Regions from separate parts of the Kineococcus sp. NPDC059986 genome, predicted to be linked through region 3. Evidence: riboswitches for the same ligand, from Rfam matches in the RefSeq annotation. Region 3 holds a riboswitch; each other region holds the start of a gene.
What was found. Region 3 has a riboswitch for S-adenosylmethionine ahead of AB0637_RS10050 (aminotransferase class V-fold PLP-dependent enzyme). Riboswitches for the same ligand answer to the same signal wherever they lie in the genome.
Positions count from the first base shown of each region.

Region 1: it holds a riboswitch for S-adenosylmethionine, as region 3 does, so the genes downstream of both, AB0637_RS13710 (MFS transporter) here and AB0637_RS10050 (aminotransferase class V-fold PLP-dependent enzyme) in region 3, are expected to answer to the same signal.
Region 2: it holds a riboswitch for S-adenosylmethionine, as region 3 does, so the genes downstream of both, AB0637_RS14825 (MetQ/NlpA family ABC transporter substrate-binding protein) here and AB0637_RS10050 (aminotransferase class V-fold PLP-dependent enzyme) in region 3, are expected to answer to the same signal.

Region 1 covers NZ_JBFBND010000016.1:51,898-55,160, reverse strand. Annotated here, with positions in the region: gene AB0637_RS13720 (alpha/beta hydrolase-fold protein) at 1-701, opposite strand, end outside; gene AB0637_RS13715 (SGNH/GDSL hydrolase family protein) at 784-1,578, opposite strand; SAM riboswitch class I at 1,821-1,922, shown strand; gene AB0637_RS13710 (MFS transporter) at 1,928-3,259, shown strand; gene AB0637_RS13705 (LLM class flavin-dependent oxidoreductase) at 3,256-3,263, shown strand, end outside.
Region 2 covers NZ_JBFBND010000018.1:69,774-73,036, reverse strand. Annotated here, with positions in the region: gene AB0637_RS14840 (OsmC family protein) at 1-169, opposite strand, end outside; gene AB0637_RS14835 (hypothetical protein) at 245-871, shown strand; partial or broken gene AB0637_RS14830 (DUF1737 domain-containing protein) at 868-1,032, shown strand; SAM riboswitch class IV at 1,125-1,235, shown strand; gene AB0637_RS14825 (MetQ/NlpA family ABC transporter substrate-binding protein) at 1,303-2,253, shown strand; gene AB0637_RS14820 (methionine ABC transporter ATP-binding protein) at 2,250-3,263, shown strand, end outside.
Region 3 covers NZ_JBFBND010000010.1:92,786-96,048, reverse strand. Annotated here, with positions in the region: gene metE (5-methyltetrahydropteroyltriglutamate--homocysteine S-methyltransferase) at 1-457, opposite strand, end outside; gene AB0637_RS10055 (methylenetetrahydrofolate reductase) at 454-1,422, opposite strand; SAM riboswitch class I at 1,481-1,572, opposite strand; SAM riboswitch class IV at 1,712-1,825, shown strand; gene AB0637_RS10050 (aminotransferase class V-fold PLP-dependent enzyme) at 1,880-3,232, shown strand; gene AB0637_RS10045 (hypothetical protein) at 3,251-3,263, opposite strand, start outside.

The sequences.
Region 1 (3,263 bases), on a different contig from region 3:
GAGGCCGTGCGGGCGGCCTGGTAGTGGCTCTCCACCCAGTCCGGGACGTCCTTGGACATCCACGTCTCCAGCTGCGACTCACCGGGTCCGCCGTTGACGCACTCGGTGTCGCGACCCGCCGGGATCTCCAGGTCGGGGAAGACGACGATGGGGGCGACGAGCTGCTTGCGGGCGACGGCGCCGTCGACGGCGGGCATGACGTCCATCGCCTCCAGCCACTGCTGCGGGGTGCCCGGGTAGCCGTGGAACGCCTCGATGACGGGGTACCCGCCGGCCGGGGCGGGCTTCGTGCCGTACCCGGCGGGGAGCATCACGAGCACCGTCCCGGTGACCCCGGACGCCGGCCCGGGCACCTGGGCGCGGAACACCCGGCCGTCGTAGCCGGCGACCTGCTCGGCGTGGGGGTCGCTCACGGTCGTCGTGCTGCCGACCCCGCCACCCGACGTCGTGGTGGTCGTGGTCTGCGAGGACTGGATCCCCAGCAGGTCGTCCCAGTCCGAGTAGAGCCCGAACTTGGAGTTGACGACGAGGAAGACGGCCACGAGGACCGTCAGGTTGACCGCGATGAGCGAGGCGGCGCGACCCAGGAGGGCCAGGAACCCCCGTCGCGCCAGCAGCCTCCACCCGACGACGATCGCCACCAGTGCCGCACCCGCGACGGCGATGGCCACCCCCTGGGTGACCGGACTCGACAGACCCACCGTGGAACTCCCCCCGTACCTGCGAACGCCGGTGGGCGTTCCTCCCGATCATCGGCGACGGGAGGGGGTGGTGGGCGCGTTCTCAGCGGATGTTCGGTGAACGTGTGGCGTGCTCCGAGGCGAGCTCGGCGAGCACGGCGTCGGCGATGGCGCGTTGGCCCTGGGCGTTGGGGTGGTCCCCGTCGTCCGCGAGCAGCGGGGTGGGGTCCTCACCACCGGTGGACCCGTGGAACACCGGCCGCAGACCCACGAAACCGACCCGGCCGCCCTTGGCGTCGACGGCGGCCCGGAGCTGGTCGTCGAAGGAGTCGGTGAGCTCGTCCTGCACGGCGCGTTCGGCGGGGGTGTAGCGGGTGGCCGCGACCTCGCCGTCCAGTCCGACGGCCCAGTAGTCCAGGACGACGACCCGCGCGCCCGTCGGCAGGATCCGGTCGACGGTGGCCGAGACGGTGGCCACGGCCCGCGCGGCGGCGCTGTCCACCTCCGCGGGCGTGGGCAGCTGCTGCCCGTCGTCGGCGAGGTCCGCGAGGTCGTTCGCGCCGGCTTCGAGCAGCACGACGTCGGTGGGGGAGAGGTCGTCGAGGTTGTCCTCGACCGTCGCCGCGACGTCCTCGGAGGTGGCCCCGTCCTCGGCGAGCTGGTCGACCCCGACGCGCTGGCCCGGGGCCGCGAGGTCGGCCGCCACGAGCACCGGGAAGGGGGAGCAGTCGCACTCCGCACCCGTCGGGACGGAGTCGCCCAGCGAGACGACCCGGTCGGGCCGCACGGGGCTCCCGGGCGGTGCGCTCGCCACGGCGGCACCGGTGTCCTCGGGCAGGGACGCGGCCATGCTGCCCAACAGGAGCAGCACGACGGCGCCGAAGCGGAGAGGTTTCACGCTCCGCACTCTGACACCACCTCCTGTGCTCACCCCATGAGTGGGCCACGGACCGGCCCCCGTCGATGGTCCGTGCTCCGCTCTCCGCGCGCCAGCCCAACGCCCCCCTTCCGGGGGTGGTGGCCTCGCCGGCCCCCCCGGACGGTGATCGGCCGCGCTGGGCCACCGCGGCAGCAGTCCACCGCGACAGCGAGCTCTGCCGCGGGTTGCGGGACCCGGTGCGGAGTGGGGTACGTTCGGGACAGCCATCCAGAGCGACCGAGAGACCTGGCTCGTCGACGTCGCAGCAACCACCCCTCACCGACCGGTGAGCGGACAGGTGCTTCCGCCAGGACCGATGGGAGAACCCGTGAGCACCCTGCAGTCCTCCGACGTCCTCGCACGCCCCGCGGCCCGGACCGCGCGCCGTGGCGCCGCGCTCGGCAGCTTCGTCGGCACCACGATCGAGTGGTACGACTACTACCTCTACGGCACGGCCGCGGCGATCGTCCTCGGCCCCTTGTTCTTCCCCGACGTCGGCGGTGCGGTCGGCGTCGTCGCGGCCTTCGCCACCTACGCCGCCGGGTTCCTCGCGCGGCCCCTCGGTGGGGCCGTGGCCGGCCACGTCGGCGACCGGGTGGGCCGCAAAGCGGTCCTCGTCGCGTCCCTGCTCGTCATGGGCGTCTCCACGACCGCGGTCGGGCTGCTGCCGACGCACGCGCAGATCGGTGCCTGGGCCCCCGTCCTGCTCGTCGTCTGCCGTCTGCTGCAGGGCTTCTCCGCGGGCGGGGAGTGGGGCGGGGCGGTCCTGCTGGCCGTCGAGCACGCCCCCACCGGTCGGCGCGGCCTCTTCGGCGCCATCCCGCAGACGGGGTCGGCGGCCGGCATGGTGCTGGCCAGCGGCGGGTTCTGGCTGACCCGGTCGCTCACCGACGACGCCGCCTTCCTGTCCTGGGGGTGGCGTATGCCGTTCCTGGCCAGCGCCGTGCTCGTCGTCGTCGGCCTGCTCATCCGCCTCAAGGTCACCGAGTCGCCGGCGTTCACCGCGGTGCGCGAGGCCGACGCGACCGCCCGCCGACCCGTCGCCGACGTGCTGCGGACCAACCGGCGCGGTGTCCTCGTCACGACGGGGATGCGGTTGGGGCAGAACGGTTCCTATGTCCTCTACACGGTGTTCGCCCTCAGCTACCTCACGAACCAGGTGCGTTCCGACGGCGCGGACGTCGGTCTGCTCGCCGTCCTCGTCGCCTCCGTCCTCAGCCTGGCGACGACCCCGTTCTGGGGCTGGTTGTCCGACCGCGTCGGGCGCCGCCCGGTCTACCTCGCCGGGTCGGTCCTCACGGCGCTGTTCAGCGTCCCCGCCTTCCTGCTCTTCGACACGGGGTCGACGGTCCTCGTCGTCGGGGCCGTCGTGGTCGCCGTCAACCTCGGCCACGACAGCCAGTACGGCGCGCAGGGCGCGTTCTTCGCCGAGCAGTTCGACGACCGGACCCGCTACAGCGGCGCCTCGCTCGGCTACTCGATCGGCGCCGTCCTCGGCGGGGGCCTGACCCCGCTCGTCGCGGCGTCGCTGCTGGCGCTCGGCGGCGGCTCGCCCTGGCTCGTGGCCGGGTACCTGTCGTTCCTGGCGGTGCTCACGACGGTCGCGGCCGCCTGCACCCGCGAGACCGCGCACGCTCCCCTGGGTGGGGTGGCCCGGTGAACCC
Region 2 (3,263 bases), on a different contig from region 3:
CGGGGTGCAGACCGGCGCGGGTCGTCCCGGCGAACCCGTCGACCGAGACCCCGATGGACTGCCCGTCGAGCACGGCGACGGCCTTGGCCGGCACCAGCGCCTTGGCCGGATCCTCCCGGTAGGAGTCCTTCAACGGCTTCTGCAGGGCCCTGAGCTCGGTCGAATCCACCGGGGAAGCTTAGGCCCGGAGGTGGTACGACCCGCAACCTGCCCGCCCCCCGACCGGTCCAGCACACTGGGCCGCGTGAAGTGGACCACGGCCCTGAAGACCCTCGAGGACGTCGCCGACCGTTGCGCGCACATGCAGCGCCAACCCGAGGGGATCGTGCGCCTGCGGGTGGCCGAGGCGTGGGTCTTCGGCGACCTGCTCGGCCCGCGCCGCGACGACCTGCCCGAGGCCGACGGGGTGCAGGTCGCACTCGTGACGAACGCGGCCGAGGAGGACAGCGCCGCGGGCACGCTGCCGCCGGCGGCGGGCCACTGGCTGGCCGCGTCCGGGCTGGAGACGAAACCCGTCGTCCTGTGGTTCCGCTCGGACCAGGCACCCGTGTGGAACCACGTCGTGGACCGTCCGGTCCGGTTCTGGACGGCGCAGGACGGCCTGGACCACGACGTGCTGGTGCAGCTGCGCGGGGGTGACGGCGAGTCGCTGCGTCCCCCGGCGCCCTCCCCCGCCGAACTCCACGACCGGTTGGTCGCGGAGCGCCGGGTCGGGGTGGAGGCGTTGCGCCGCACGGCGAACGAGTACGACGAGAAGCGCTGGTCGCCGGGTTCGCCGAAGAAGCGCGGGGACGCCCTGGCCGACGCCGCCCTGGGTCTGCTGGCCGTCGAGGACGCCCTCGAGCGGGTCCGGGCTACCCTGCCGGAGTGAGCGAGGAGAAGCTGAGCTACCGCCTGCTGACCGGCCCGGACGACCGCTCGTTCTGCGAGAAGGTGAGCGCCGCCCTCGCCGACGGGTACGTCCTGCACGGCAGCCCGTCGCTCACCACGACCGACGGCCGGACCGTCGCCGCACAGGCCGTCGTGCTCCCCCACGTGGTCGTCCCCCCGCCGTCGCGCAGCTGACGGGCCGCCGGAGAGGAGCTCGCCCCGACCACTCCGGAACCGGTGCTAGGGTTTCACCAGGTCATGAGTGACAGCGTCAAGCCCTGGCTCGCTGTCCGGCAACCCTCCCCCGCGGCGGGGTGCCCCAGGTGAAGACCTGGCCGGACGATCCCGTCCGGCAAGCGCGGACGACCGGACCCGTCGATCACGGCAGTGCTGAACTCCGCGCGCCCGCCGAACGACTCCCGGAGTGATCGCGTGTCCAACGCCCCCGTCCTGCCCGACAAGCCCCGGCGCCGTGGTCTCCTCATCGGCCTGGTCGCCGCCGTGATCGTCGTGATCGTCGTGGTCGTCGCCGTCGTCCTGGGCACCCGTGACGACACCGCGACCACCGCGGCCGGCGGTGGCACCCCCGCCAAGACCGTGAAGATCGGTGTCGCCGACGCCTCGCTGAAGTACTGGTCGACGTACAGGGAGCTCGCGAAGTCGAAGCTGAACGTCGACGTCGAACTGGTGAACTTCTCCGACTACACGCAGCCGAACCCGGCGTTGTCGCAGGACCAGCTGGACCTCAACCAGTTCCAGCACATCCAGTACCTCGCGAACTACAACGCGACCTCCGGCGACGACCTGCAGCCCGTCGGAGCGACGGCCGTGTACCCCCTGCCGCTGTACTCGCTCACGGCGAAGTCCGCCGCCGAACTGCCCGCCGACGCCCAGGTCGCCATCCCCAACGACGCGATCAACGAGGCCCGCGGCCTGCTCGTCCTGCAGAGCGCCGGTCTGGTGACGCTGAAGGACGGCGGCACCGCCTTCTCCAAGGTGAACGACATCGAGTCGGCGAAGGTGAAGGTGACGACCGTCGCCGCGGACCAGACCGCCTCGGCCCTGCAGTCCGGTTCCGTGGCCGCCGCGATCGTCAACAACAACTACGCCACCAAGGCGAAGCTGCCGACGAGCGACATCATCGTCAAGGACGACCCGAGCGACCCAGCTGCGGCGCCCTACGTCAACATCTTCGCGTCTCGCAAGGCCGACACCGGGAACAAGACCTACCTCGACCTGGCGGCGCTGTGGCACGACCCGGCCGTGCAGGAGGTGTTCCTGCAGGAGAACCCGGGCGCGGTCGTCCAGGACACCTCCGCGGCGGACCTGCAGAAGGAACTCACCGAGGTCGAGGCCGACGCGAAGGCCGCCGCGGGCAAGTGAACACGCTCATCTCGCTGACGGACGTCAGCAAGACCTTCGACCGTCGTGGCGGCGCGTCCGTCACGGCGGTCGACGGCGTGTCCCTCGACGTGGCCGAGGGCGAGGTCCTCGCGGTCATCGGGTACTCCGGCGCAGGGAAGTCCACCCTCGTCCGGCTCGTCAACGCGCTCGAGAAGCCGACCGCGGGCAGCGTCCGCGTCGCCGGCCAGGACCTCACGACGTTGTCGGAAGGGGAACTGCGCCAGGCCCGCTCCCGCATCGGGATGATCTTCCAGCAGTTCAACCTGTTCCGGTCCCGGACGGTCGCCGGGAACGTCGCCTACCCGCTGAAGGTGGCGGGCGTCGCGAAGGCCGAACGGGACCGGCGCACCGCCGAACTGCTCGACTTCGTCGGCCTGCTCGACCGCGCGCACGCCTACCCAGAACAGCTGTCCGGCGGTCAGAAGCAGCGCGTCGGCATCGCCCGCGCGCTCGCCACCAACCCGCCGCTCCTGCTGTGCGACGAGGCGACGAGCGCGCTGGACCCCGAGACGACGACCGAGGTGCTCTCGCTCCTGCGACGCGTCAACACCGAACTCGGCGTCACCATCGTCGTCATCACCCACGAGATGGAGGCCGTCCGGCAGATCGCCGACCGCGTCGCCGTGATGGAGCAGGGGCGGGTGGTGGAGGTCGGGAACGTCTACGACGTGTTCTCCGACCCCCAGACCCCTGCGGCGCAGCGCTTCGTGCGCAGCGCGACGCACGACCGGCCCTCGGCGGACACGGTCGCGCGCTTGCGCGCGCACCACCCGGGCCGACTCGTGAGCGTCCGCATCACCGACGAACCGGGACTGCAGCAACGCGTCGACTCGGCGTTCCGGCAGGAGGAGGTCACCGCCGAACTGGTCTACGGCGGGGTCTCGGAGATCCGCGAACGCCGGGTCGGTTCCCTGACCTACGAACTGACCGCACCCCGGGAGGGGGCGGTCGACGCCGCCCTGCGGGAGCTGGCCGCGGCCGGCGTCCAC
Region 3 (3,263 bases):
GGTCGTCGGCGAACCGGAACGCGGTGCCCGGGCCGATCTCGGGGACGAGGTAGTGGTAGTTCGTGTCGAACCACTTCGTCATCTCCAGCGGGGCCAGCGCGCCGCGCCCCCGGGCGATCGTCGAGTAGGCCTGCAGGTCCACCCGTCCGTCGGCCGCGACGAGGTCGGCGAACCGTTCCGGAACAGCACCCACGGCGACGGCCGTGTCGAGGACCTGGTCGTAGGCGGAGAACGAGGACGGGATGGAGGCGTCGTGGGCGGGCAGGCCCAGCGCGTTCAGCCGCCGGACCGTCGCCGCCCGCACGGCCGCCAGGGCCGTCTCCGTCGCGGCGAGGTCGGCACGCCCGGCCCACAGGGCCTCCAGCGCCCTCTTCGTCTCGCGGTCGGGGCCGATGCGGGGGTAGCCGAGGACGGTCGCGGTCCACGCCGGCTGGTCGGTGGTCGGGTGCTGGCTCATCGGAGGGCTCCTCCTACCGCGCGGACGCGGCGTTCGGCGGGACGGGTCGTGGTCGTGTGGTCGCGCAGGTGGTCGCGCAGGTCGTCGAGCAGGTCGAGGACGGGCTCGACCGCGTTGAAGGTGTAGAGGTGCAGGCCGGGTGCGCCGACGGCGAGCAGGTCGCGGGCGAGCCCGGAGGTGAACGCCGTGGCCGCTCGGCGACGGACGCGTTCGTCGCCGGAGTCCAGGGCCGCGAGCAGTTCCCGCGGTGCGGGGACACCGGTCAGCTCGCCGATCCGTTCGAGCCGGCGCAGTTCGTGGGTCACCGCCAGCCCGGGCAGCAGGGGCATCGTGATCCCCGCGGCCCGGGCCCGGGAGAGGAACGTCCCGTACTCCCGGGCGGACCAGCCGACCTGGCAGACGGCGAACTGCGCGCCGGCGTCCTGCTTGGCGCGCAGGACCGCGAGTTCGTGCTCGTCGCGGTCCCGCGGGAAGGCCGCGACGGCGAGGCTGAGCGGGGGGACGTCGACGGGGAGACGCCCACCCCGCAGCGCGAGGCGCCGCCGGTCGGCGACCTGGAGGAGTTCGACGAGGTCGCGGGCCGTCGCGACGCCGTCGGGGTGGGGGGTGAACTCCCCCGCCCCGCACGGCGGGTCCCCGCGCAGGGCGAGGACGTTCCGGACGCCGGCGTCGAAGAACTCGCACGCCAGGTCGACGACCTCGCGGCGGGAGGAACCCACGCACGTCAGGTGCGCCATGGCGGGCACCGCCGTGGAACTCAGGACGTGGGCCAGCAGGTCACGGCTCGGACCCCGGGTGGCACCGGCCGCCCCGAAGGTCACCGAGACGAAGTCCGGTCCGGTGGCCAGGAGGTCGGACAGTCTGCGCCACAGCGCATCCCGCCCGTCCGCCGTCCTCGGCGGGAAGAGTTCGAAACTGAGCGTCGGCCGCCCCGCCGCACCGGCGACGAGGGGGGCGAGCGTCATCGCGCCGGTCCCGCACAGGGTCGCGGGGTCGGTTCGACATCGGTGTTGCGCATCACGGGCTCCATCGGCCTGGCGTTAGCACCCTCGCCCGGGCTCGGGGGGTTGCTGCGGCGTCGTCGAGCCAGGACTCTCGGCCGCTCTGGATGGTGTGCTCCGACCATAGAGGCACTTCGCTCGGCTCCACAAGTGGTCCGGGAACGACCACCCGGGCGGCGCAGGACGGGCTCAAGGAAGGCCGCCGACACACCGATGTTGATCGTTCGGGATCCTCGTGGCAGGCTCCTGCACAGGTCATGAGCGCCAGCGACAAGCCCCGGCTCGCTGGCCGGCAACCCTCCTCCGCGGTGGGGTGCCCCGGGTGACGACCTGGCCGGTTCCGTGGTGGAGCCGGCAAGCGCGGACCTCGCCGGGCGACCCGGTTCTCCCGGCAGGGTCCCCCTCTCCCAGGAGTTCCTGCGTGAGCACCAGCACCCTCTCCCCCTTCCGACCCTCCTGTCGCCGCCCCGGTCCGGTCGACCCGCTGCTCCCCGTCGTCGGCGCCGACACCCCGGTCCCCCTCGCCACCGGCGGCACCTCGACCTACGTGAACCTCGACAACGCGGCGAGCGCCCCGGCGTTGCGCGCCGTCGCCGACCGGGTCGCCCAGGTGCTGCCGCACTACGCGAGCGTGCACCGCGGCGCCGGGTACCTGTCCCGCGTCTCGACCGCCCTCTTCGAGCAGGCCCGCGCCGAGGTCGGCCGGTTCGTGGGCGCCCGCCCCGACGACGTCGTCGTCCTCACGAGGAGCACCACCGACGCCCTCGACCTGCTGGCCAAGGCCGTCCCCGCGGGGACCCGGGTGCTGGTCGCCGACGTCGAGCACCACGCCAACCTGCTGTCCTGGCAGCGGTCGGCGCGGACCACGGTCGTGCGCGGCGGGGCCGACGCGGAGGAGACGGCGGACCTGCTGGCGGCCGAACTCGCGACCGGCCGCTACGGGCTGCTGGCCGTCACGGGGGCCTCCAACGTCACGGGGGAGGTCCTGCCGCTGCGGCGGCTGGCGCGGGCGGCCCGCGACGCCGGAGCCCGCACCGCGGTGGACGGCGCGCAGCTCGTGCCGCACCGGCGGGTGGACCTGGCGCGCGACGGGATCGACTACCTGGCCCTGTCCGGCCACAAGCTGTACGCGCCCTTCGGCAGCGGGGCCCTCGTCGGTCGCCGGGACTGGCTGGACGCGGCCGACCCCTACCTGGCCGGCGGGGGCGCGACGCTGGACGTGAGCGCGGACGGGGTGGCGTGGGCGGACGGCCCCGACCGGCACGAGGCGGGTTCACCCAACGTGGTCGGCGCGGTCGCCCTCGCCCAGGCGTGCAGGACGCTGGCGGCGCTCCCCGTCGGGGCCCTGGAGACCCACGAGGCGCAGCTGCGCGCCCGGCTCGTGGACGGGCTGACCGCCCTGCCCGGGGTCGAGGTCGTGCGACCGCACCCCCGCGACGCCGTCGCTGTCGTGACCTTCACCGTCCCGGGTCACCCCGCCTCGCAGGTCGCCGCGTACCTGTCCGCCGAGCACGGCACGGGGGTTCGGGACGGCCGGTTCTGCGCACACCGCTTCGCCGACGCCCTGGGGCTGGGCGCGGGAGGTCTGCGCGTCTCGACCGGGGTGGGCACGTCGTCCGCCGACGTCGACCGCCTGCTGCGGGCCCTGCGGCAGTACCTGACGACCGGTCCGGAGCTCACCTACGGGGTCGTCGACGGCCACTGGGGGCCGGTGTCGGACGCCCGACCGGCACCCGAGACGTTCCTCGCCCCCCTGACCGCCACCCGCCGGTGACCCCGGGGCGCACGCCGCTCAGGCCAGCGGC